Regions from separate parts of the Limnobacter sp. G6BE5S genome, predicted to be linked through region 1. Evidence: predicted binding sites of a transcription regulator. Region 1 holds the regulator's gene; each other region holds the start of a gene.
The links. The regulator sigma-54, encoded in region 1, starts transcription at its own class of promoters, with help from an activator protein. The targets are predictions, from matches to a motif close to TGGCANGNAANCTGCTTT.
Positions count from the first base shown of each region.

Region 2: a site for sigma-54 is predicted at 3,790-3,807, ahead of nirB (nitrite reductase large subunit NirB). Genes of this name have one in related genera too.
Region 3: a site for sigma-54 is predicted at 5,269-5,286, ahead of pqqA (pyrroloquinoline quinone precursor peptide PqqA). Genes of this name have one in related genera too.

Region 1 is NZ_JBZFLM010000001.1:126,585-133,891, reverse strand. It holds gene mutY (A/G-specific adenine glycosylase) at 1-406, shown strand, start outside; gene rapZ (RNase adapter RapZ) at 359-1,228, opposite strand; gene hprK (HPr(Ser) kinase/phosphatase) at 1,221-2,204, opposite strand; gene ACVL1J_RS00625 (PTS sugar transporter subunit IIA) at 2,209-2,679, opposite strand; gene hpf (ribosome hibernation-promoting factor, HPF/YfiA family) at 2,790-3,119, opposite strand; gene ACVL1J_RS00615 (RNA polymerase factor sigma-54) at 3,160-4,680, opposite strand; gene lptB (LPS export ABC transporter ATP-binding protein) at 4,693-5,448, opposite strand; gene lptA (lipopolysaccharide transport periplasmic protein LptA) at 5,445-6,026, opposite strand; gene lptC (LPS export ABC transporter periplasmic protein LptC) at 6,023-6,610, opposite strand; gene ACVL1J_RS00595 (KdsC family phosphatase) at 6,607-7,146, opposite strand; gene ACVL1J_RS00590 (KpsF/GutQ family sugar-phosphate isomerase) at 7,146-7,307, opposite strand, start outside.
Region 2 is NZ_JBZFLM010000005.1:121,360-128,666, reverse strand. It holds gene ACVL1J_RS10330 (nitrate reductase) at 1-794, opposite strand, end outside; gene nirD (nitrite reductase small subunit NirD) at 809-1,180, opposite strand; gene nirB (nitrite reductase large subunit NirB) at 1,180-3,636, opposite strand; gene ACVL1J_RS10315 (alpha/beta hydrolase) at 3,933-5,825, opposite strand; gene tsaD (tRNA (adenosine(37)-N6)-threonylcarbamoyltransferase complex transferase subunit TsaD) at 5,942-7,018, shown strand.
Region 3 is NZ_JBZFLM010000003.1:100,595-107,901, forward strand. It holds gene ACVL1J_RS06200 (substrate-binding periplasmic protein) at 1-289, opposite strand, end outside; gene pedF (cytochrome c-550 PedF) at 407-862, opposite strand; gene ACVL1J_RS06210 (sigma-54-dependent Fis family transcriptional regulator) at 1,179-3,587, shown strand; gene ACVL1J_RS06215 (porin) at 3,937-5,121, shown strand; gene pqqA (pyrroloquinoline quinone precursor peptide PqqA) at 5,382-5,456, shown strand; gene pqqB (pyrroloquinoline quinone biosynthesis protein PqqB) at 5,529-6,461, shown strand; gene pqqC (pyrroloquinoline-quinone synthase PqqC) at 6,458-7,183, shown strand; gene pqqD (pyrroloquinoline quinone biosynthesis peptide chaperone PqqD) at 7,180-7,307, shown strand, end outside.

The DNA of each region.
Region 1 (7,307 bases):
GATTGTGGAAGACGAACGCGGCGCTGTGTGGCTGGAGCTGCAAACAGCAAAGGGTGTGTGGCAAGGCTTGTGGACAACGCCGGTTGCGGCATGCAGCAGTCAGCCGGAGTGGCCTGAATTGAATGCGTGTGTTCAGCCATGGCTTGACGATTACGGTCTGAAAGTGTTCAAGGCCGACATTTACACACAGTTAACCCAGCTTGCGAACCAGCCTTGGCTGGTGCACGAATTAACGCATCGCAAAATGCATTTCAAGGTGGTGCATGTGAAGGTGCCTGGTGTTTGGGCGCAATGCCATGCTGTCACTGACAAGCCTGTGCCCAAAATTGTGCACAAACTGTTGGATCAAGTGAAGGTGTTAGCCCAGGCTCCGGTGTCGCAACAAAACACTCTCGATCTCGGATAAAGGGGTATTGGTAAACCGCTTGGCCAGCGTTTCGGCCACATACACCGAGCGGTGTTGCCCGCCGGTGCAGCCAATGGCCACAGTCACATAGCTACGCTGCTCATTCAGGTACGAGGGCAACCACTTTCGCAAATAGGTTTCGATGTCGTTGATGAGGGCTTCACTGCGCGTGTCGGTTTGAATGTAGCGTTGCACTTCCACGTCTTTGCCTGTCAGCGGGCGAAGGTTTTTGTCGTAGTAGGGGTTGCTCAGGCAACGGACATCAAACACCAGGTCGGCATCGCTGGGCAGGCCTTTTTTAAAGCCAAAAGTTTCAAACACCAAAGTGAGTCTGGCCGATTCTTCTTCCACTGTTTCCAGTACCCAGCGACGCAGCACATTGGGTTGCAAGGCGGAGGTGTCAATGCAGCTGGCAATGTTTCGCAGCGGCTCAAGTGCTTCTCTTTCCGCGTCCACGCATTCTTGCACGGTGGCTTGTTCGCCCAGGCGTGTGCTCATGGGGTGGCGCCTGCGGCTTTCCGAATAACGGGTAATCAGTGTTTCGTCGTCGGCATCCAGAAACAGAATACGCACATCGGTGCCGGCGGTTTTCAGGGTGTGAACAATCTGGGGCACATCGATGATGTCGCGCCCGGTGCGGGCATCGGCTGCAATGGCAATTTGACTAATGCCTTCGGAGGACAAACGTTGAATGACCTGCGGTATGAAAGAAGGGGGCAGGTTGTCGACGCAGTAAAAGTGCGAATCTTCCAGCGCGCGAATTGCGACTGATTTGCCAGAGCCGGACAAGCCGGTGACCAATACAACTTTCATGTCAGTCATGGCCCATGTCCGTTTCAGTGTCGGGGTCGACTTGAAGGTGGTCAATGCCACCGAGTTCACTGAGCATGGCTTTTTGTTGCCGCACCATGAACTCGTCGAGCGTATTAATGCCCCGCATTTGCAAAATGGTGTTGCGCACCGCAGCTTCCAGCAAAACTGCAAGGTTTCGGCCCGCGGCCACGGGCAAGATGGCTTTGCGAATGGGGAGTCCAAGCACTTCCTGGAATTGCGGTTCGGTGACCAGTCGTTCCTGATGCAATTCCAAAGACGCTTTGCGCACCAAATGCACAATCAGCTTGAGCCGCATTTTACGGCGCACTGCCGTTTCACCAAAAATTGCCTTGATGTCGAGCAGCCCAACCCCACGCACTTCCATCAAGTTGCGGATCAATTCGGGGCAACGGCCTTCAATAAGGTTGGGGGCCACGCGCGAGAATTCCACCACGTCGTCGGCCACCAAGCCATGGCCGCGAGAAATCAATTCAAGACCGAGTTCGCTTTTGCCCAATCCCGATTCACCACAAATGAGCACGCCCATGCCGAGCACGTCCATGAACACGCCGTGCATCATGGTGGTGGGGGCCAGCCATTTGTTGATGTATACGCGCAGAAAGTCGATAATTTCTGCGGCAGACAGCGGTGTGGCCAGCAACGGGATGTTGGATTCGTCGCAAGCCGCTTTGAGCAATGCGTGTGGCTGAAAAGATTCGGCGACGATGATGGCGGGAGGGTCGCCTTCGATCAGTTTATCAATTTGATGTTTTTTGCGAGCATCGCTGATGCGGGCGAAGTATTCGATTTCCTGGCGACCAAAAACCTGGATACGGCCAGGGTGAATGGTGTTGAGGTGACCTACGAGATCGGAGGATGCGAAGCACTGAAGATCAAGGTGACGATCACCACCGTTTAAACCGGCAAGCCAGTCGAGTTTGAGTTTGTTGCGGTTGGCTTCGATCAGTTCTTTCAGTTGCTTCACAGGCTTAACTCGCTGGTTGGTAAGGCTCCCAGTTGGCGATCAATTGGTGAGTGGCACCAGGATCGGATTCTGTCATGAGTTTCTCACGGAAATCCTTGTCAGACAGCATTTGAGCCAGTTCTGACAGTATATCCAGATGATGCTGGTTTGCGCTTTCAGGCACCAGCAAAAACATGAGTAGCTTGACGGGTTGGCCGTCAGGGGCATCAAACGGAATGGGATCTTGCACACGCACAAGGCTGGCGATGGGTTCGCGCAGGCCTTTGATGCGGCCATGCGGCACCGCCACCTGCTGGCCAAGGCCAGTGGAGCCCAAACGCTCACGCGCAAAAAGACTGTCGAACACCTTGGACCGTGCAATGCCCTGGTTGTTTTCAAAGACCAGTCCGGCCTGTTCAAACACGCGCTTTTTGCTGGTGACCTGTGTGTCCAACAATATGTTGGATGGTGGAAGTAGATTTGCGATCAAGTTCATCGCTGTTGATTCCTGAGACCCGCTTCTAATCGTGGGGCCGATTATACGCCATAAAAACACAAAAGGCGGATTGAAGTCCGCCTTTTGAATTTCCCTGAAATTACAGTGGTTTATTCAGCTTCTTCTACCACTTGGTGTTTTATGGGCGTGTGATTGTGATTGGTAAGTTTGTCTTTGTGCCGCAATACCTGGCGATCGAGTTTGTCGGCCAGCGCATCAATGGCTGCGTAGAGGTTTTCATGACTTGATTCAGCGTGTATGTCTTTGCCGCGAACGTGCAGCGTAACATCTGCCCTTTGAACCAGCTTGACCACCGAGATGGTCACCGATGCATCAATGACGTGATCAAAATGCCTTTTCACCCGGTCCAGTTTTTCAATTACATAATTTCGAATAGCTGGGGTAACTTCCAGATGATGACCATTGATGTTCAAGTTCATAAGGTATCTCCTTTCGTTGCTGCGGGGGGAAGCTTTAACTTTAAAGCGACTTACGCATGTTCACCGGGGGTATTTTCAGTGATTCCCGGTATTTAGCGACCGTGCGTCTTGCGACCACGATGCCCTGTTGACCGAGTAGGTCGGCGATTTGGCTGTCAGATATCGGCTGCTTGGCGTCCTCCGCAGAAATCAGTTGCTTGATGAGTGCACGGATGGCCGTGCTGGAAGCTTGCCCACCTGAATCGGTGGAAACATGACTTCCGAAGAAATACTTTAGCTCAACCAACCCATAGGGCGTCAACATATATTTTTGCGTGGTAACCCTTGACACGGTCGATTCATGCAGTCCCAGTAAATCAGCAATTTCCCGCAGAACCAAGGGTTGCATTGCGATTTCGCCATGATTGAAGTAGCCGATTTGTCGTTCTACGATCGCTTGGCTCACCCGTAAAATAGTGTCAAATCGCTGTTGAACGTTTTTTAAGAGCCACCGGGCCTCTTGAAGTTGCGCGCTGAGTTGTGCGCTTTGACCACGGTGAGACCTCAGGATCGAGGCGTACATTTCATTGATTCGAATTTTGGGCATTACATCGGGGTTGAGCTGCACATGCCATTGTCCACTGAGTTTTTTAACAATGACATCGGGCACCACATGATCGTCGTCAATGCGCCGAAAGCGCGCGCCGGGAAAAGGTTCTAGCGAGCGGATTATTTGATGGCAGATCTTTAAAGTGTCTTCGTCGACATTCAGGGCTTTCTTCAGTTTGGTGAAGTCACGCTGGGCGAGCAAACTCAAATGGTCGCGGATAATGTGTTGGCAGTTGCCGTACAGGTTTGTTTGGCAAGTAATGTCCCGGCGCTGGGCCAGTTGCAGCAACAGGCACTCTGCCGCATTGCGTGCGCCCACGCCGGGTGGGTCGAAGCTTTGCAGCAGGCGCAGTGCCGCGCTCAGTTCTTCAAACTCCAGGTCGGGTTCGTCCTGCAAGGTTTCCCACAGGTCTTCAAGTTCAACGGTCAGGTAGCCATCGTCGCTAAGGTAGTCGATCAGCCACAGCACCAGGTTTTTGTCGCGTTCGCTGGCCTGCGTCATGCGCAGCTGGTCGATGAGGTGTTGGTGCAGGCTGCTGTCGGGCGCAGCCAGTTGAAGGCCGGGTTTTTCTTCGTCGCCATCGGCACCTGCGCCGCTGTTGTCGCGCCAGTCACCTTCCCAGTTGTCCTGAATGGAGTCGATGGTCTCGCGTTGAACAATTTCTTCGCTTTGGTTGTCTTGTTCAGCTTGTTGATCGCTGACGGGCTCACTGGCTTTGCGTGGGTCCGGTTCGGCTTCGAAGCTGTCGCCCTGTGGCTCGTGCAATTCGCCATTGCTGCTGTCCAGGCTGAGTGTACGTTCGCCTTCAACAGCCTCTTCATCGGCCAGCTCGAGTAGCGGGTTTTCGGCCAGTGCCTGTTGAATTTCCTGCTGCAGTTCGAGTGTGGACAGTTGCAGCAATCGAATGGATTGCTGAAGCTGCGGCGTGAGCGTGAGATTTTGGGAAACTTTAAGCTGAAGGGATTGTTTCATGGGGGCTCAGCTTTACATCCGGAAGTGTTCGCCGAGATACACGCGGCGTACATCGTCGTTCTTCACAATTTGTTCCGGACTACCCGAGGCCAATACTCGACCTGCACTGATAATGTAAGCACGATCGCAAATGCCCAGCGTTTCGCGCACGTTGTGGTCGGTGATCAACACGCCAATTCCTTTCGATTTCAGAAAGGCCACAATGCGTTGAATTTCCAGTACGGCGATTGGGTCTACGCCTGCGAAAGGCTCATCCAGCAAAATAAAGCGGGGTTGGCTGCCCAATGCGCGCGCAATTTCCAGGCGGCGGCGTTCGCCACCTGAAAGTGAGGCGGCCAGCGAGGTGCGAATGTGTGAAATTTGCAGGTCGTTGAGCAAGTCTTCAACCGCTTGGTCCACCGTTTTGTCTTTGGGCGGATTAATTTCCAGTACAGCGCGAATGTTTTCTTCCACCGTCAACTTGCGAAATACGGAAGCCTCTTGGGGAAGATAGGACAGGCCCGCACGCGCACGTTCATGAATGGGTTGAAGCGTGATGTCACGGCCTTCGAGGCAGATATTGCCTTCGTCGGCGCTGACCAGGCCCACGATCATGTAAAAGCAGGTGGTTTTGCCAGCACCATTGGGGCCCAGCAAGCCAACCACTTCACCGGTGTCCACATGCAGTGAGACATCTTCAATTACACGCTTGCTGCGGTAGGCCTTGCGCAGGCTGAGTGCCTGAAGTCGGCCCTGACCAGTCAAGGTTTGAGCGGGGGTGTTACTCACTTGCTGCCCCCTTTTGGCGCTGGTTCGGGCGCTGGTGCAGGCGCTTGGGTTTTCGGCTTGATGACTGCCTGCACGCGAGAGGATCCGCTGCTGTTGGGCGAGCCCACCACATTCAAAAATTCGGTGTTCTGTTCATAAGTAATTTTGGTGCCGGAAATTGATTCAGTCAGCTGACCATTGGTGCTTTTCTGAATGCTGGCTGCGCCGGTCAGCGTAACAATCGATTTGTCGCCGTCAAATTCAATCGTGTTGCCAGTGCCGTTGATCAGCAAGACTTCATTGGGGCGTTCAGAGTCGCGTTGTTGTTTGAAGCGGGCGGGTTTTCCTTCCACTGTGGCGAATTGGGTGCCGTCGCTGCGTTCAGTCAACGTGAGTTTGTCGCCGCGAATCACAAGGCTTCCGCGCGTTAGTAACACATTGCCTGTAAACACGTTCACGTTCGACTTTTCGTTGTACGTCATCTGGTTGGCGTCGATGGTGGTAGGTTGCCGTTTGTCAGCTTCCAGTGCGTGCACGCTGACCCCGAAAGCCAGTGCCTGTGCTGCCAGTGCCATGGAAATCCAGTTGGAGCATTTCATCGTTTTGCCTCTATGCGAAATTTGACCGAGCCTTGCGCTATCAATTCGCCTGTGTCGTTGTTCAATGTTGCACCCTGTGCCTCAAACCTTTGGCCAGGCCGGGTTACCAATACATTCTTGTCGGTGGAAATTTCGTTGGTGATGTTGTCGATTCGTATTTCTTCAGACTTCATGGTGGTCACAAGCCCTTCGTCTTGGCTGGTCACTACCACATCCTCCCGGAGGTAAATTTCATCCGTATCGAGCAGGTACACGCCTTTCCGGGCATTGCCCTTGACCATGCCGTTACCCGCTTCAAATTGTTCAAGCTCCGGCTCGGTGATGTTCCACACATTGCCTTGTGGAATGTGCTCTGCAGATTTGCTGCGAATAATTGAATACTTGTTCTCGGCCAAGTCATGGCTTTGCACCGAGAAGTTGCGCAGGTAATAGTCGCTGCTGGTGGGGTCGTTTTTGCCACTGACACTGAACAGGCTGAGCTCGGACTGAATTGCAAACCAATACGACGTAGCTGCCAACGCGAACGTTAACAGCAGCGGTATGAACTGCGAAATCAGATTGAAAAAAGCACTGACGGGTTTCACGTTGCTTCCCAAGGGTTCTGGTAGCCAGGCTGGTGACTCAGAATAAAATCACACAGCTCGCGTGCTGCGCCGTCACCGGGTGGGCGTGTGTTGATCCAGTTGGCTGTAGTTTTCATGGCGGCCGGGGAGTGTTGGGTACTTGCTGCCAAGGCAACCTGTTGAAGCACTGGATAATCGGGCCAGTCGTCGCCGAAAAAACCGCATTCATTCCATTCCAGCCCCAGCAATTGGCGAATGTCATCATAGGCTTGCAGTTTGGTTTTGCAACCTTGGACCAACTGGTAGATGCCGAGGTCTTTTGCACGTTTCTCGACAATGGCGCTGGAGCGCGCCGTGATCCAGATCACTTTGATGCCGTGGTCCATCAGCAGCCGAAGTCCTTGACCGTCGAATACGCTGAAGCGCTTCATGACTTCGCCTTCGTTGCCAAAATACAGGCCACCGTCAGTCAACGTGCCATCAACATCAAAGCCCATCAATTTGATTTGCGATGCGGCCTCTGCGGCGGTGGGTTTGCGGTCGGTAAATTGATTCATCAAACCACCTTGGCTTCAAACAGGTCATGAAAGTTCAAGGCGCCCACAATGTGCCCTTGCTCGTCGGTCACTACGACTTGGCTAATGTGGCTGACTTCCATCATGCGCACCGCCTCTACTGCCAGCTTGTCGGGCGCAATACATTTCGGCGCACTGTTCAT
Region 2 (7,307 bases), on a different contig from region 1:
GCCACTGCGTCGAAGCCTTCTGTGTATTTGTTGATGTAGGCCATGTCCAGCCAACCGTTTTGCATCATGACGTGCAGCATGGCGTTGAACAGCATCACATCGGTGCCGGGCTGAATTTTCAAATGCAAATCAGCCATCAGCGCGGTGTCGGTTGCGCGGGGGTCTACAACAATCAGTTTGTGGCCAGGCTTGGCAGCGCGCGCGGCTTCAAGCCTGCGATAAGCCACCGGGTGTGCATAGGCCATGTTGGAGCCAGCAATGAACACGCAATCGGCCAAAGCCAGATCATCGTAATTGCAAGGTGGTGCATCTGCACCCAAGGTGCGTTTGTAGCCGCTCACCGCGCTGCTCATGCACAGGCGGGAATTGGTGTCGATGTTGTTGGTGCCAATCAAACCTTTAGCGAGTTTGTTGAACACGTAATAGTCTTCAGTCAGCAATTGCCCGCTGATGTAAAAGCCGACACTGTTCGGCCCGTAGGTTGAAATCAACCGTGCAAATTCACGCGCGGTGAAATCAAGTGCTGTGTCCCAGCTTGCCGGGGCCACTTGCTGATCACGCTGAATGCGCAACAGGGGTTGGCTTGCGCGCACTTGGCCATACACGTTCACGGTGGCGGTTTCAGCCAGCTTGCTGCCTTTGCTGCACAACTTGCCCAAATTGGCCGGGTGGGTTTCATCACCTTTCACATCGATGATTTTTCCGCCTTGTGTGCGCACCACGACACCACAACCCACGCCGCAGTACGGGCATGTTGTCTTGGTGTTCTGGATGGGTGCAAGCAGTTCGGTCATGAGTGAGATCGCTTTTAAATACCGTGGTTCTTCACTTCACTGGCTTTCAAGTGCACGCGGCCATCCACCACTTGTACTGTGAACTTGGCAGTGCAACCTTCATCGGGTTCACGCGCGCAGCCATCGGCCAAACCAATTTGCCAGTTGTGCAAGGGGCAAGTAACAGTAGTGCCATGCACGATGCCCTGGCTAAGCGGGCCTTTTTTGTGCGGGCATTCATCCAGCAGTGCAAACACCTGTTCTTCGCTGTTGCGGAATACTGCAATGTCTTGCCCGGTGGGGCGGCGCACAATGCGTGATCCCAACACGGGGATGTCTTCCACCGCGCAAATGTCGATCCATTCCATTTGAGTTTCCTTTCGTTCGATCAGTTCTGAAGCCGACATTAGACCACCTCCGCCAGTTGGATTGGAATGAACTGACGCAAATCAACCTGTGCTTCCCTGGGCTTGTGCCATGGGTCTTCTTCAATGGCCAGTGCAGCCTGTAGCTCGGCCCACAGGGCATCGCGGTTGGCGAGGTCATCAATTACTTTTGCTTTCACATGTTCCAGACCAACGCGTTCCAGGTAGTGCACCGTGCGCTCCAGGTACCAACCTTCTTTTCTGTACAACTGCAAGAAAGCGCCACTGACTGACATCACCTCGTCGGAGGTTTTAACGCGACACAGAAACTGGGCCACTTCGGTTTTAATGCCGCCGTTGCCACCCACATAAATTTCCCAACCGGAATCGACACCAATCACACCGACATCTTTAATGCCACTTTCTGCGCAATTGCGCGGGCAACCCGATACGGCCAGCTTTACTTTGTGGGGTGCGTACATTTTGAATAAACCACGCTCCAGGTCTTTGCCCATCTGGGTGCTGTCTTGTGTACCAAAACGGCACCATTCGCTGCCCACACAGGTTTTTACCGTGCGCAAACCTTTGGCATAAGCATGGCCACTGGGCATGTCGAGGTCTTTCCACACATCTTGCAAGTCTTCTTTTTTCACGCCCAGCAAATCGATGCGTTGGCCACCGGTTACTTTCACGGTGGGAATGTTGTATTTGTCGACCACATCGGCAATGCGACGCAATTCAGCGGCAGTGGTTTCGCCACCCCACATGCGCGGCACCACTGAATAGGTTTTGTCTTTCTGAATATTGGCGTGTGCACGTTCGTTAATAAAACGGCTTTGTGGATCATCCACCGCTTCGCCAGGCCAGGAACTGATGAGGTAATAATTCACAGCCGGGCGGCAAGTTGCGCAACCGTTGGGCGTGCGCCAGTTCATGGTGGCGAACACCTCTTCTTTGGTGGTCAGGTGGTGCTTGAAAATTGCATCGCGAACAACCTGGTGACCATGATCGGTACAGCCACACATGGGTTTGGTTTTTGGCGTGGCGGAATAATCGGCACCTGCGGTGCTCATCAAAATCTGTTCACACAAACCGGTGCAAGAACCACAACTTGCACTGGCCTTGGTGTGCTTGCGCACTTCTTCAATCGTGAACAAACCCTTGGTTTTAATGGCCTGCACAATGGTGCCTTTGCACACACCATTGCAACCACACACTTCATCGGTGTCTGCCATTTTGCTGGCCTGGCTTTGACCTTCATGACCAGTGTCGCCAATGTTGTTCTGGCCAAACATCAGCTTTTCGCGAATTTCCTTGATGGCCTTGCCTTCGCGCATCAGCTTGAAATACCAAGAGCCATCGATCGTGTCGCCATACAGGCAAGCGCCCACCAGCTTGTCTTCCTTGATCACCAGTTTTTTGTAAACGCCACCAATGGGGTCGGAGAGCAATAATTCTTCGCAGCCTTCGCCCCCCATGAAATTACCGGCAGAGAACAAATCAACACCGGTTACTTTCAACTTGGTGGAGGTTACCGAACCTTCGTAACGACCAATGCCGAACTGGGCCAGGTGGTTGGCACACACCTTGGCCTGATCGAACAGTGGCGCCACCAGGCCATAGGCTACACCACGGTGGCTGGCACATTCGCCCACCGAGTAAATTTTGGGATCAGTGATGGTTTGCATGGTGTCGTTGACCACAACACCCCGGTTACACAGCAAGCCACTTGTGGCGGCCAGTTTGTCGTTCGGCCGAATACCCACCGCCATCACAACCAGGTCAGCGTCGTGAATATCGCCGTCGGCAAACTCAATTTTGGCAACACGGCCATCGGGGCCCGCATGCAAGGCCTTGGTGTTTTTGGCCAGCAAGAATTTCAGGCCTTTGGCTTCAAGGCTTTTCTGCAACAGGCCGGCCGCGGTGGGGTCTAGCTGGCGCTCCATGAGCCAGGTGGGCAAATGCACCACGCTGACATCCATGCCTTGAATGGCCAAGCCGTTGGCGGCTTCAAGCCCCAGCAAACCACCACCAATGACCACAGCCTTTTTGTAATGCTTGGTTGCGTCCAGCATGGTCTCGGTGTCTGCAATGTCGCGATACCCGATCACGCCCGGCAAGGTAGAACCTGGCACAGGAAGGATGAATGAATTGGAGCCAGTGGCCAGCAGCAAACGATCGTAAGGCGCAACCGTGCCATCGGCACATTTGACCACACGTTTTATGCGATCAATTTCAGTGACTTCACGACCCACATGCAAGGTAATGTTGTTGCTGGTGTACCAGTCCCAGTCGTTGAGTATGGTTTCTTCGAACTTCTGCTCTCCAGCCAATACTGGCGAAAGCATGATCCGGTTGTAATTGGGATGCGGCTCTGCGCCAAACACGGTGATTTCATACAATTCAGGGGCAAGCTTGATCAGCTCTTCAACCACCCGGATACCGGCCATGCCGTTACCAATTACCACCAGCTTCTGTTTTTTGACGGACATCAGCATACTATTTATCCCAATTTACCCAAAAAAAAACGGCCCCCGGCTGCACGAAGCAGCACGGACGCCGTTGTCCAACTCCCTTGGCCACTTGCGCAACCGTGGGAGACCTGTCAATCCACCTGCAGATCGCCGCCGTTGACGACCTACACCCGTATCAATGCAAGGGTCGTGCCAGCCATTTCGACATGGTTTTGCACCACAAAGAGGCTGTTTTTATTGAAATGGGATGAAATTGGGCTGGGCGGCTGGCACCCAACTAGTGCAGCGCACCATTCTGCGTAGAACGGTGCGCTGTTTGATTACAGGGCGCAGAAGCCTGTAGGATCTTGAACCCGATTGGGCAAGGCCACGCTGGCGCTGACGGTAACGGGTACTGGCAAGCGGTTAAAGCTGCTGACAAACACTGGGTTGTAGCCCTGAATAGTCAGGGTGAGTGAATCCCCTTCCTTGAGCTGAACAGAAATGCCGGGCAGATCAATGGCTTTCTCGCCATACCCCTTCAAGGGCGTGACCTGATCGTGCAACACGGTTTGCGTGCCATCGGCGCGTTTCAGTCCAAGCCCCACGTAAACAATGGGAGACTCGGGCGAAGCTGGGCCAACAGGCTCCACTTTCACGGTGGCTTTGGGCGTGCCTACAAAACAGCCTTTCTCGTTGGCATTGTTCAGTTCCACATAAACAGGCTGCGCAAGTTGAGCCGCCTGTGTTGAGGTTAAACCTGTAAACAGGCCCGCCACACCCGCGATCACTTGCGTGGGCGTACTGAACGCTGAAGCTGCACGCACACCTTCTAGCTTGGGTCGGTTCGATGAATTGGACTTCACTTCAATTGCAGTGGGATCGTTTCTGCTGTCTTCAAGCACCGATGCGATTTCAGGCAATGGTATTGGGTCGAAACCCAGATAATTCTGCGAACGGGCTTGCCTGCTGCCCACCAAATGTTGGGCCAGAAACTGGAACATCATGTTTTTTAGCGGAAGAACACAGCGGCCTGTTGGCGCATCCCAATTGGCTGCGGGGCATGAGTTTTGTGCGGTCTTCAGCCAGATCAGGCTTTCATTGAAGGCGTATTTGGCACCGGTGCCTTCCAGCGCCGCGTTGGGGTCTTGCTGAACGCCCAAGGCATTGAGCAGGTGCCCGTATTTGACGAACAACAATTTTGCGTCTGCATTCACCTTGCGATAACACTCAAAGTTTTGAATCGCTTCATTCAGGTTGAACAACACATCGGTAGCACCTTGAATAAAAAACGCGGGCACATCGGTTTTCAGCGTCATGCCCCTGGGCAGGTTGGCCGACAAATCGCAATAGGAGATAGAACCTTGCGAGCCCAATCGTTTCACAATTTCGTCGGAAACCACGCCCGTGGTATTGGCCTCGACAAGCCCCTGAAACAGGAAGGGGTCGTAACGCCCGCGGTTGCTTTCCAAGCCCCCCGCCACCAATCCGTTCAGGTAGGTGGTTTTGGGCACGCCGCCGGGGTTCAGGCTGTAACGCAGGTCGTACCAGGTGCCATTGGGCACCATGGCATCAATGCGGGAATCAAGCCCGGTGCCAATTAATTGAAACGCCCCACCATAGCTGCGGCCAATGGTGCCCACCACTGGGTTCAATGCACCGGCTTTGCTGCGGTAGCCCAGGTTGGGCAAATTGGCTTCTGCCCAGTCAAGGATGGTTTTGAAGTCTTTGCCTTCGAAATCAGGATCAAGAATCGTGACATTGCCACCGGTTTCGCCGTGGCCGCGCTGATCATAGGAAATTACATACCAACCGGCCCGGCCTGCCACTGGCTGTTTCTCGTTATAAGCCACCTGCAGGGTATCAACACCAATTTCAGATGTTTGCGCGGCTTCGTCAAAATCAAGTGTGGCGGCACGGGTGCCTCCAAAGCCATGGGAGTGCAACAACAAAGGGGTCGCCTCACCGGCATCCAATTCAGGAAAATAGACAGTCAACGCCAAGTCAGTGCCATCAAAAGCGGGAATGACCACCTGCTCAACACGCGCCGCGTGGCCCGTGGCCGTTTGCTGGTTTTTCACCCGCAGTGGCATTTCGGTTTCAGATGGACCAACGCCACCGCCGCCGCTGGAGCCCGAATTGCCGACCATTGTCGGGTCGGTTTCCGACAGACAACCCGCAAGCCCAACCGCCAACAGCAGGGGTCCCAGTACTCTGGTGACTCCGATCAACATGAAATGTCTCCGATTTGAAATGTTTTGACTATTACTCGCACTTGAAGCCTTTCAGATTCAATTACTTAACGAAGCCACGCTAAAATGGGGCGTTAATTTTGTTCTGGCTGCCTGAAGTGACTTCCGTTGCAAACCCTCCCAAAATTGTGCTTGGTTTTGAAAGTTCCTGTGACGAAACCGGTGTGGCACTGTGCACCACCGAGGGGCGCATTCTAGGGCAAGCCTTGTATTCTCAAATTGCAATGCACACCGATTACGGCGGCGTGGTGCCAGAACTGGCCTCTCGAGATCACATTCGTCGTTTGATTCCCTTGATGGACGAAACCTTTGCCCAGGCTGGCATTACCCTGCAAGAAGTGGACGCAATTGCCGTAACCACTGGCCCCGGGTTGCCGGGCGCCCTGATGGCGGGTTGCGCATTTGCATACAGCCTTGCGATGGGTCTCAGTTTGCCTGTAATTCCCGTGCACCACCTGGAAGGGCATTTGCTATCGCCTTTGCTTTCTGCCAACCCACCAGCCTTCCCCTTTACTGCTTTGCTTGTTAGTGGCGGGCACACTCAGTTAATGGGTGTTGAAGGGTTGGGCCGTTATTCCCTGCTTGGCGAGACATTGGATGATGCCGCTGGCGAAGCCTTTGACAAAACCGCAAAAATGATCGGCCTGCCCTACCCTGGCGGCCCAGCCTTGTCGAAACTGGCAGAAAACGGCAATCCCGAGCGATTCAAGTTGCCCCGCCCCATGTTGCACAGCGGCGATTACATGTTCAGCTTTTCCGGTTTGAAAACAGCTGTCCTCACCACCGCCATGAAATTGGCAGGTGTGAAGCAACCTTCTGAAACCATGGTGATCAGCGACACGGACAAAGCCGATCTGGCTGCCAGTTTTCAAGCTGCGATTGTTGAAACGCTGGTCAAGAAAGCATTGGCGGCCTGCTTACAGCAAGATCACAAACGATTGGTTGTTGCCGGTGGTGTGGGCGCAAACAAATTGTTGCGAGAACAGTTGGTGAAAGCAGCGCGCAAGCGTGGAGTGGAAGTTTACTTCCCCGAGCTGAGCCTTTGCACCGACAACGGGGCAATGATTGCCTTTGCAGGCGCCATGCAATTGGCTGAGAACCCCGCACTGCTGGAAAAGCGGGAGTACGGCATGGTGACGCGGCCGCGATGCGAATTGGCAACGTCCGCCAGCTAGGACTAGGCAGGCTTTTGCTCATTTGCTGGTGTAGATAACTCAGTTAGCTTGTTCACAGCCCGATCGGCTTGGGTTCCAATCTCTCGCCTGCCGGTTAACTGCCCGATCGGCTTGGGTTTCAATCTCTCGCCTGAAAACCTGTATATCCCTTTTTGAGATTCACCCTGACTCACCTCGCTCGGCAAAAGGGCGGGCCGAGTCTCGGTGCCGGCCCATGGCCGACCGTGGCGGGTGAATTCAAACGGGCAGGTTTTCTTGAAGGCGAGGCGATCGAAACACCGCCGCCGAT
Region 3 (7,307 bases), on a different contig from region 1:
TTCGAATGTCGTCCGAAAACTCTTCATCCTCGGTAAAGGCACGCACCCGCAAACCCAGGCCCAGCTTGGCCGCCAGGGCTTTGGCGATATCAACATCAATGCCTTTCCCTTCATGCGAATAAGGGGCCAAGTAATTGTAGACAGCCACTGTCAACACGCCCGAAGCCTGCACTTTGGCCCAGTCGCTTAACTCTTGCGCAGCCACGCCAAGCTGAATGGAAAAGCCCAGCGCGACAGCACCGAACCATTTGATCAAAGGGAATTCACACGTTGATTTAAACGCATTCATAGGGTCTCCTGATGCCGTGCCTTGGATGCACTTGTTTTTTTGAATGGATACTGAACAGATTGGAGGGATCGCCTTATTCAAGCAAGCGACCCGCTCCACGCGACCTTGAAAATCCAGTTATTCGTATTTACGAGTTTCAACATAAGCCTTGATGGCCCAAATCGCCTCTTGGCTCAGGATGCCTGCAAACGCAGGCATATACACCCGGTCACCTCGTACCTTGCCACCCAGCACTGAATTGCGGAAATAAACATCCATCTCAGCCTTGCATTCTTGCTTTGCTTTCTTGCCCGCAAAAGAATCACACTCGGTGTTCATTTTGCGCAGATCAGGAGAAATACCTCCACTAATGGCCTCCAGACCGTGACAGCGGGCGCAATTCTGGTTGTAAGCTGAGCTGCCCACGCGAATCGCTTCTTTGTCACCGACGTAAGGGTTCGTGTCCAGCATCTCTTCGCCCAAAGGCTTCAAGGTAGATACATCCACAACCTGAGGTGTTACATCACCATGGGCCATTGCCACGGAAGCGGCAATCGAAAAAATTGTTGCCACAAGGGCTTTACGAACTAACATCACAACTCCTGTATTTCTAAGAATGATTCAACACGGGGTAGGTACTGCAATCCCCATGCCACCCTATTCATTTGAATTTGTGAATTAGTTTTACCAATTGTTACAAATCGCCAACCCTATGGCCTCACCGTTTTATCTGTGCTACTTTTTGTCAGAAGGTGTTTCATTCTGAAACACATTGGATTGAGTTGGCACAGTGCTTGCATTGGGCAACATAGCAGCTGAAACATCAATACAACCAAAAACATTCAGCGCTTCAAGTTGCACCCAAAAACATACTTATAAAACGCAGCACCACAAGAAGCAGGAGACATGGATGACTTTCTTATCCGAGCGGGATGGCGGCAGCCTCGCATCCAACGCCCAAGTGATAGAGCTGATCGACCCGGGCACGGAGGGGCACCTCGAATTCATTCGGCGTGCGCACCAGCGTTCCACGGCCGCAGGGCTGGACACCACGTCCAAAGTGGACATTGCCCCGCCACCCGGCAGCGCACTAAAAGAGCTGATTGAAAAGAACAACCGGCTGAAGTCGTGCGCCCTGCCATTCATGGAAACCTTGTACGAACAGGTTGTGAACACGCACAGCATGGTGTTGCTGACAGACGCCAGCGGTACGATCATTGAATCACTGGGCGATGATGATTTTCTGGTCAAGGCGCAGAAAGTCGCCCTGGCACCTGGCGTAACCTGGAGCGAAGAACACAAGGGCACCAATGCCATTGGTACGGCTCTGATCGAGGAATTGCCCACTGTGGTTCACGGCCAGGATCACTTCCTGGACGTTAACCGTTTTTTGACCTGCTCGGCTGCTCCGATTTTCGACCCCAATGGCGTGGCCATCGGGGTGCTCGATGTGACTGGCGATTACCGCAGTTACCACCGCCACACCATGGGCCTGGTACGCATGTCGGCGCAAATGATCGAAAACCATTTGTTCAACAGTTCGTTTCAAGACGCGATCATTGTGCAATTTCACCAGCGCGGCGAGTTTCTGGGTTCCGTGGTTGAAGGTGCGGCGGCCTTCTCGCCAGCCGGCAAATTTCTTGCCGCCAACCGGGCAGCCATGGTGCAATTCGGCATGTCAGCCAATGCCCTGAAAAGCCACACCTTCAGTTCACTTTTCGGCATGCCTTTGTCAGCCTTGATTGACCATTACCGCACCTGCAACCCAATCCCCTTGATTCTGTGTTTGCACAATGGCAACCAGGTCACAGCGCGAGCCAGTTTGGGCAGTGTGGGCCGAGGCCGTATTTTCGACTCGGTGGGTTTGGTCAAAAACAATTGTGATGCGGCTGTGCTGCAAAACCCAACGCCGACCGCGCAGAAAGCCAACACAACCTGCCAGAAAAGCCATCACCTTTCCAGCCTGAAGTACCTGAACACAGGCGATCCACAGGTGGCAAAAATCATCGAAAAAGTGGGCAAGGTCATCGACAAAGACATCCCCATTTTGATTCTGGGTGAAACGGGCACAGGCAAAGAAATTCTTGCGCAAGCCATCCACAACGATTCGCCCCGGGTAGACAAACCATTTGTCGCAGTCAATTGCGCATCGATTCCTGAAACGCTGATTGAATCCGAGTTGTTTGGCTACGAAGACGGCGCATTCACCGGTGCAAAAAAGAAAGGTTCACAAGGCCGTATTTTGCAAGCCAACGGTGGCACTTTGTTCCTTGATGAAATCGGTGACATGCCCATTTCTCTGCAAGCACGCTTGTTGCGTGTATTGCAGGAACGCGTGGTTACACCGCTTGGCAGCCAGAAAAGCATTCCGGTGAATTTGCAGGTTATTTGCGCCACGCACCGCAACCTGCGCGATCAAATTGCAACGGGCCATTTCCGTGAAGACTTGTACTATCGCCTGCATGGTTTGGTGGTTCGTCTTCCCGCACTGCGCGAGCGCACCGACTTACAGAAAATCATTCAACGCATTCTGGAAAATGAATCGCACAACCCGCGCATTCGCGTGTCTCCGGAAGTAATGAAAGCGTTTACCACGCACGCATGGCCGGGCAATATTCGGCAGCTCACGAATATTTTGCGCACCGCCAGCGTAATGACTGACGAAGCCGAAACCATTGAGTGGGACCACCTGCCAGATGATTTTCTTGATGAGTGGCGTGCCCTTCGACTGGACGCCAAAGCCAATCAAGCCGAGCAAGTGCCTGTTGAAACCGAAGAGCGCCAGCAAGTGCCTCGCGCCTCAACGTCAGCAGCAGTTACACGCCCACAGTTCAGTGTGCGCAGTAATTTCTCAGTGCAATCCAAAATAACGCCTCACGCTCAAAGCAACTCACCCGTGTTTGCGGCAAAAAGCAAACCCAGCACTTTTGAAGTGCAGGTTCATCATCGGTCAGGACCCTCAGCCAAGAGCAACGGTCTTGATCACACCTTCAGCAAGTTCAGGGAAGGTCGATTTGACAGCTGGACACACAGTTCAAAACCCGCCAGCAGGGAAGAGCACATCAGCTCACTGCAGCAGACGCCACGCTTCAAGGAAGAGAGCTACGACTCTCAGGCCTATGATGCACGTGCGCAAGGTTATTTGGGTTCACGGCAAGCCACCGCCCGGGCTCAGGTAGAGAATCCGATCAACCTGGATGACCTTGAATCACGAGCGATCCAGGACGCACTTGAGACCTGTCGTGGCAATGTGAGCGCTGCTGCAAGAATGTTGGGAATTTCCAGAAATACCATTTACCGACGCTTGAACGCCAAATAAGCTGTTTTCACCCAACTTATCTTTCATCTCTGGAAAAAACCACCCAAATACAGGGTGGTTTTTTTTGGCGCAAATCATTTGAACAGTTGTAACAAAACTGTCATTCACCTGCTCCAGCCGCACACAATTCTGTTTCAAAGCGCACCGTTTGGCTCAAACCAACTGCACTGCCCCATCTTGTCATCAAAAGCCCTACATTTTAATTTATGTTATTAAAATCAATAGCTTATGCACTGGCATGTCTTTTGCCCTAGTCCCCTCAAGCCAGTTCTACTCTGCGGTGTGCTGGCGAGCTTTAGAAAACAAACAAGCAACAACCTTTAAAAACTAAAACTGGAGGGTTGATCTCATGATCAGCAAAAAATTAGTAGCAGCTTCCATCTTGGCAGCAATGGGGACTTCGGCACACGCAATCGGTTTCAAAGCCGGTGATTGGGAAATGGACATTTCTGGCTCTGTAAACGCCTACTACAACACAACAAGCTGTGACAATGCCGGCGCAGCGGCCGATGGTGCTTTGCCACTTTGCGGTTTCACAGGAACTGGCCAAGATCGCACAACCATTCAAAACGGTCTTTTACCTGGTTTCATCATTTTCTCAGCATCAACCAAGCAAGCCGGTTACGACCTGAAGGCCGTGATCTCCATTGACCCAGGTACAACCAACACAGGCAGCTCTGCATTCTCTGGTGGCGTGGGCCAAACGGTTGGGGATCAGCGCCGCGTATTCCTGCAATTCGGCAACGAAACAATGGGTACGATCAAGGCAGGCCGTGACATTGGTCTGTTTGGCCAAAACGCCATTCTGAACGACATGTCTTTGTTGGCAGTAGGTGGTGGTTCTGGCTACAACGGCGCACTCAACACAACACTGGGTGGAATCGGATCTGGTTATATCTACACTGAATTTCAGCCCCAAATCACATACACGGCACCAGCAATCGGCAACCTAAGCTTGTCGGGCGGCGTATTCCAGCCCAAAGAAATTGGTGGCGCGGAAAGCGATTCCCCAGGCATGCAGGCAATGGCCAGTTATAGCTTGGGCGACAGTGGCAAACTGTGGGCTGCTTTGATCAACCAGTCCCAATCTGGCGCTGCAGGAGCTCCTGACGCAGACCTGACCGGCTTCGAAGCCGGTGGTACGCTGAACTTCGGCGCGTTGTCACTGACCGGCAACTACTTTACCGGTGAAGGACTGGGCACCACACTGATCGGCTTCGGTGGTCGCGACGTAAACAACGCCGAGCGTGATTCAGACGGTTACCTGCTACAAGCTACATACAAAGTTGGCAACACCAAGTTTGGTATCAATTACGGCTCGTCCACACTGGACGCCACAGCTGCTGACCGCGCAGCCAATGGCATTATGCTGGACGAAACCAACCAGATGGTTCTTGGCGTTTACCACAACTTGACACCAAGCCTGACCATTGCAGGTGAATACATCAGCAACGAACAAACCTACCAGTTGGGTGCACCCTCAGCCAAAGGCGAATCCAACACAATCGCTGTAGGTGCAATCCTGTTCTTCTAATCGTTAACCACCCTCCGTTAACGGTTATCCTAAGGCGCGAGCTCACAAGGTTCGCGCCTTTTTGCATTGTGTTTCAAACTGCAACAGGTTGAACACCAAAGCAGCCTCATTTTCCACATTGTAAAAATACCGACCGGCTTGCATGTACGGCACGGGAATTGCTATTTATAACTCGAGGACGAACAAAACGGCGCAAGCCAAGTTCTTCACCCAAGCCATGTGCCAAGGTGCATTTTAATAAAGCAAAAGGAGGATATTTCATGCAGTGGACTACACCATCATTCGTTGACATGCGTTTCGGTTTCGAAATCACCATGTACATTGCCAACCGTTAATTTGACGGTTCGCACAGCCCCGGATAGCCTTTCAGGCTGGCGGGGTTTTTTTTACCCCTGAAAAAAGCAATTATGAAAATCAAAGTTCTGGGATCCGCAGCAGGCGGAGGGTTCCCGCAGTGGAACTGCAACTGCAACAACTGCCAAGCCGTGAGGGCCAAAGCGCCCGGCTACACCGCGCGCACCCAGTCGTCGATCGCCATATCCGATGGGTCTGCCAACTGGATTTTGGTCAATGCCTCGCCCGACATTCTGACCCAGATCAAAAACACCCCGGAACTACAGCCCAACCGCGGCCCACGCGACACAGGCATTTCCGCCGTGATCCTGATGGACGCACAAATTGACCACACCACAGGCCTGTTGATGATGCGCGAGGGCAAAACCCCCATGCGCCTGTTCACCACCCCAGCGGTGTGGGAAGACCTCACCAACGGCCTGCCTTTGGTGCCCACGCTGGGGTTTTACTGCGGCGTGAAATGGACCCCCCTGTGCACCGAGTGCGATGAGCCTTTCTCCATCAGCCCGCTGGACAACATCAAGATCAAATCAATCCCGCTGATCAGCAAGGCACCCCCCTATTCCCCAAGCCGCTATGCACAGCGCCGTGGCGACAACATTGGTCTGTTGATTGAAGACACCAACACCGGCAAAAAAGTGTTTTATGCACCAGGCTTGGGTGAAATTACGCCCAACATCATGCCCTTCATGCAAGAGGCCGATGTACTGATGGTGGACGGCACTTTCTGGACCGAAGACGAAATGGTCACGCAAGGGTTTTCGCAAAAAATGGCGGCCGACATGGGCCACCTGCCTCAAACCGACAAACCCGGCCAACGCGGCTCGGGCATGATCAGCCAGCTTCGGCAGTTTGAAACCCAACGCAAAATTCTGATCCACATCAACAACACCAACCCGATTTTGAACGAGCATGGCGACGAGCGCGCCATTCTGGCCGACAATGGAATTGAAGTGTCTTATGACGGCATGGAGATTCTTGCATGAGCAACAACAAAGCCTGGAGCAAAAAAGAGTTCGAAGAACGCTTGCGTGCCAAAGGTGACAAGTACCACATTCACCACCCTTTCAACATTGCCATGCGTGAGGGCAAACTAAGCCGCGAGCAACTACGCGGCTGGGTGGCCAACCGCTTTTATTACCAAATTTGCATTCCACAAAAAGACGCCGCCGTGATGGCCAATTGCGACGACCGCGAAACACGCCGGCGCTGGGTGCAGCGTATTCTCGACCACGATGGCTGGGAAGGCAATGCGGGTGGAATTGAAGCCTGGAGCCGTTTGGGTGAGGCCGTGGGCATAGAAAAAGACACCTTGTGGAGCCAGCAACTGGTGCTGCCTGGTGTACGCTTTGCCGTAGACGCTTACGTCAATTTCGCACGCCGTGCGCCTTGGCAAGAGGCCGTGTGTTCGTCGCTGACTGAAATGTTTGCGCCTGAAATTCACAAACAACGCTTAAGCAATTGGCCCAAAGACTACAAATGGGTTGCGCCGGAAGGTTTGAATTATTTCCGGTCTCGGATCAGCCTTGCACAGCGCGATGTAGAACATGGTTTGGAAGTGACACTGAATTATTTCAAGACCCGTGCGCAACAAGAGCGTGCACTGGAAATTCTTCAATTTAAACTGGATGTGTTATGGAGCATGTCAGACGCAGTCGCGCTGGCTTACCCCGACAAACCGGTCAAAACAAAACAGAAGAAACAATGAGCTCCGAGACAACACCAACCCTGCCGCTTCACCCAAAACTGAATCGTCTGTTTCGCCTTCAATACGAGGAGGCGCAAAAAACACATGTGCTGCTCTACCCCGAGGGCATGGTGAAATTGAACCA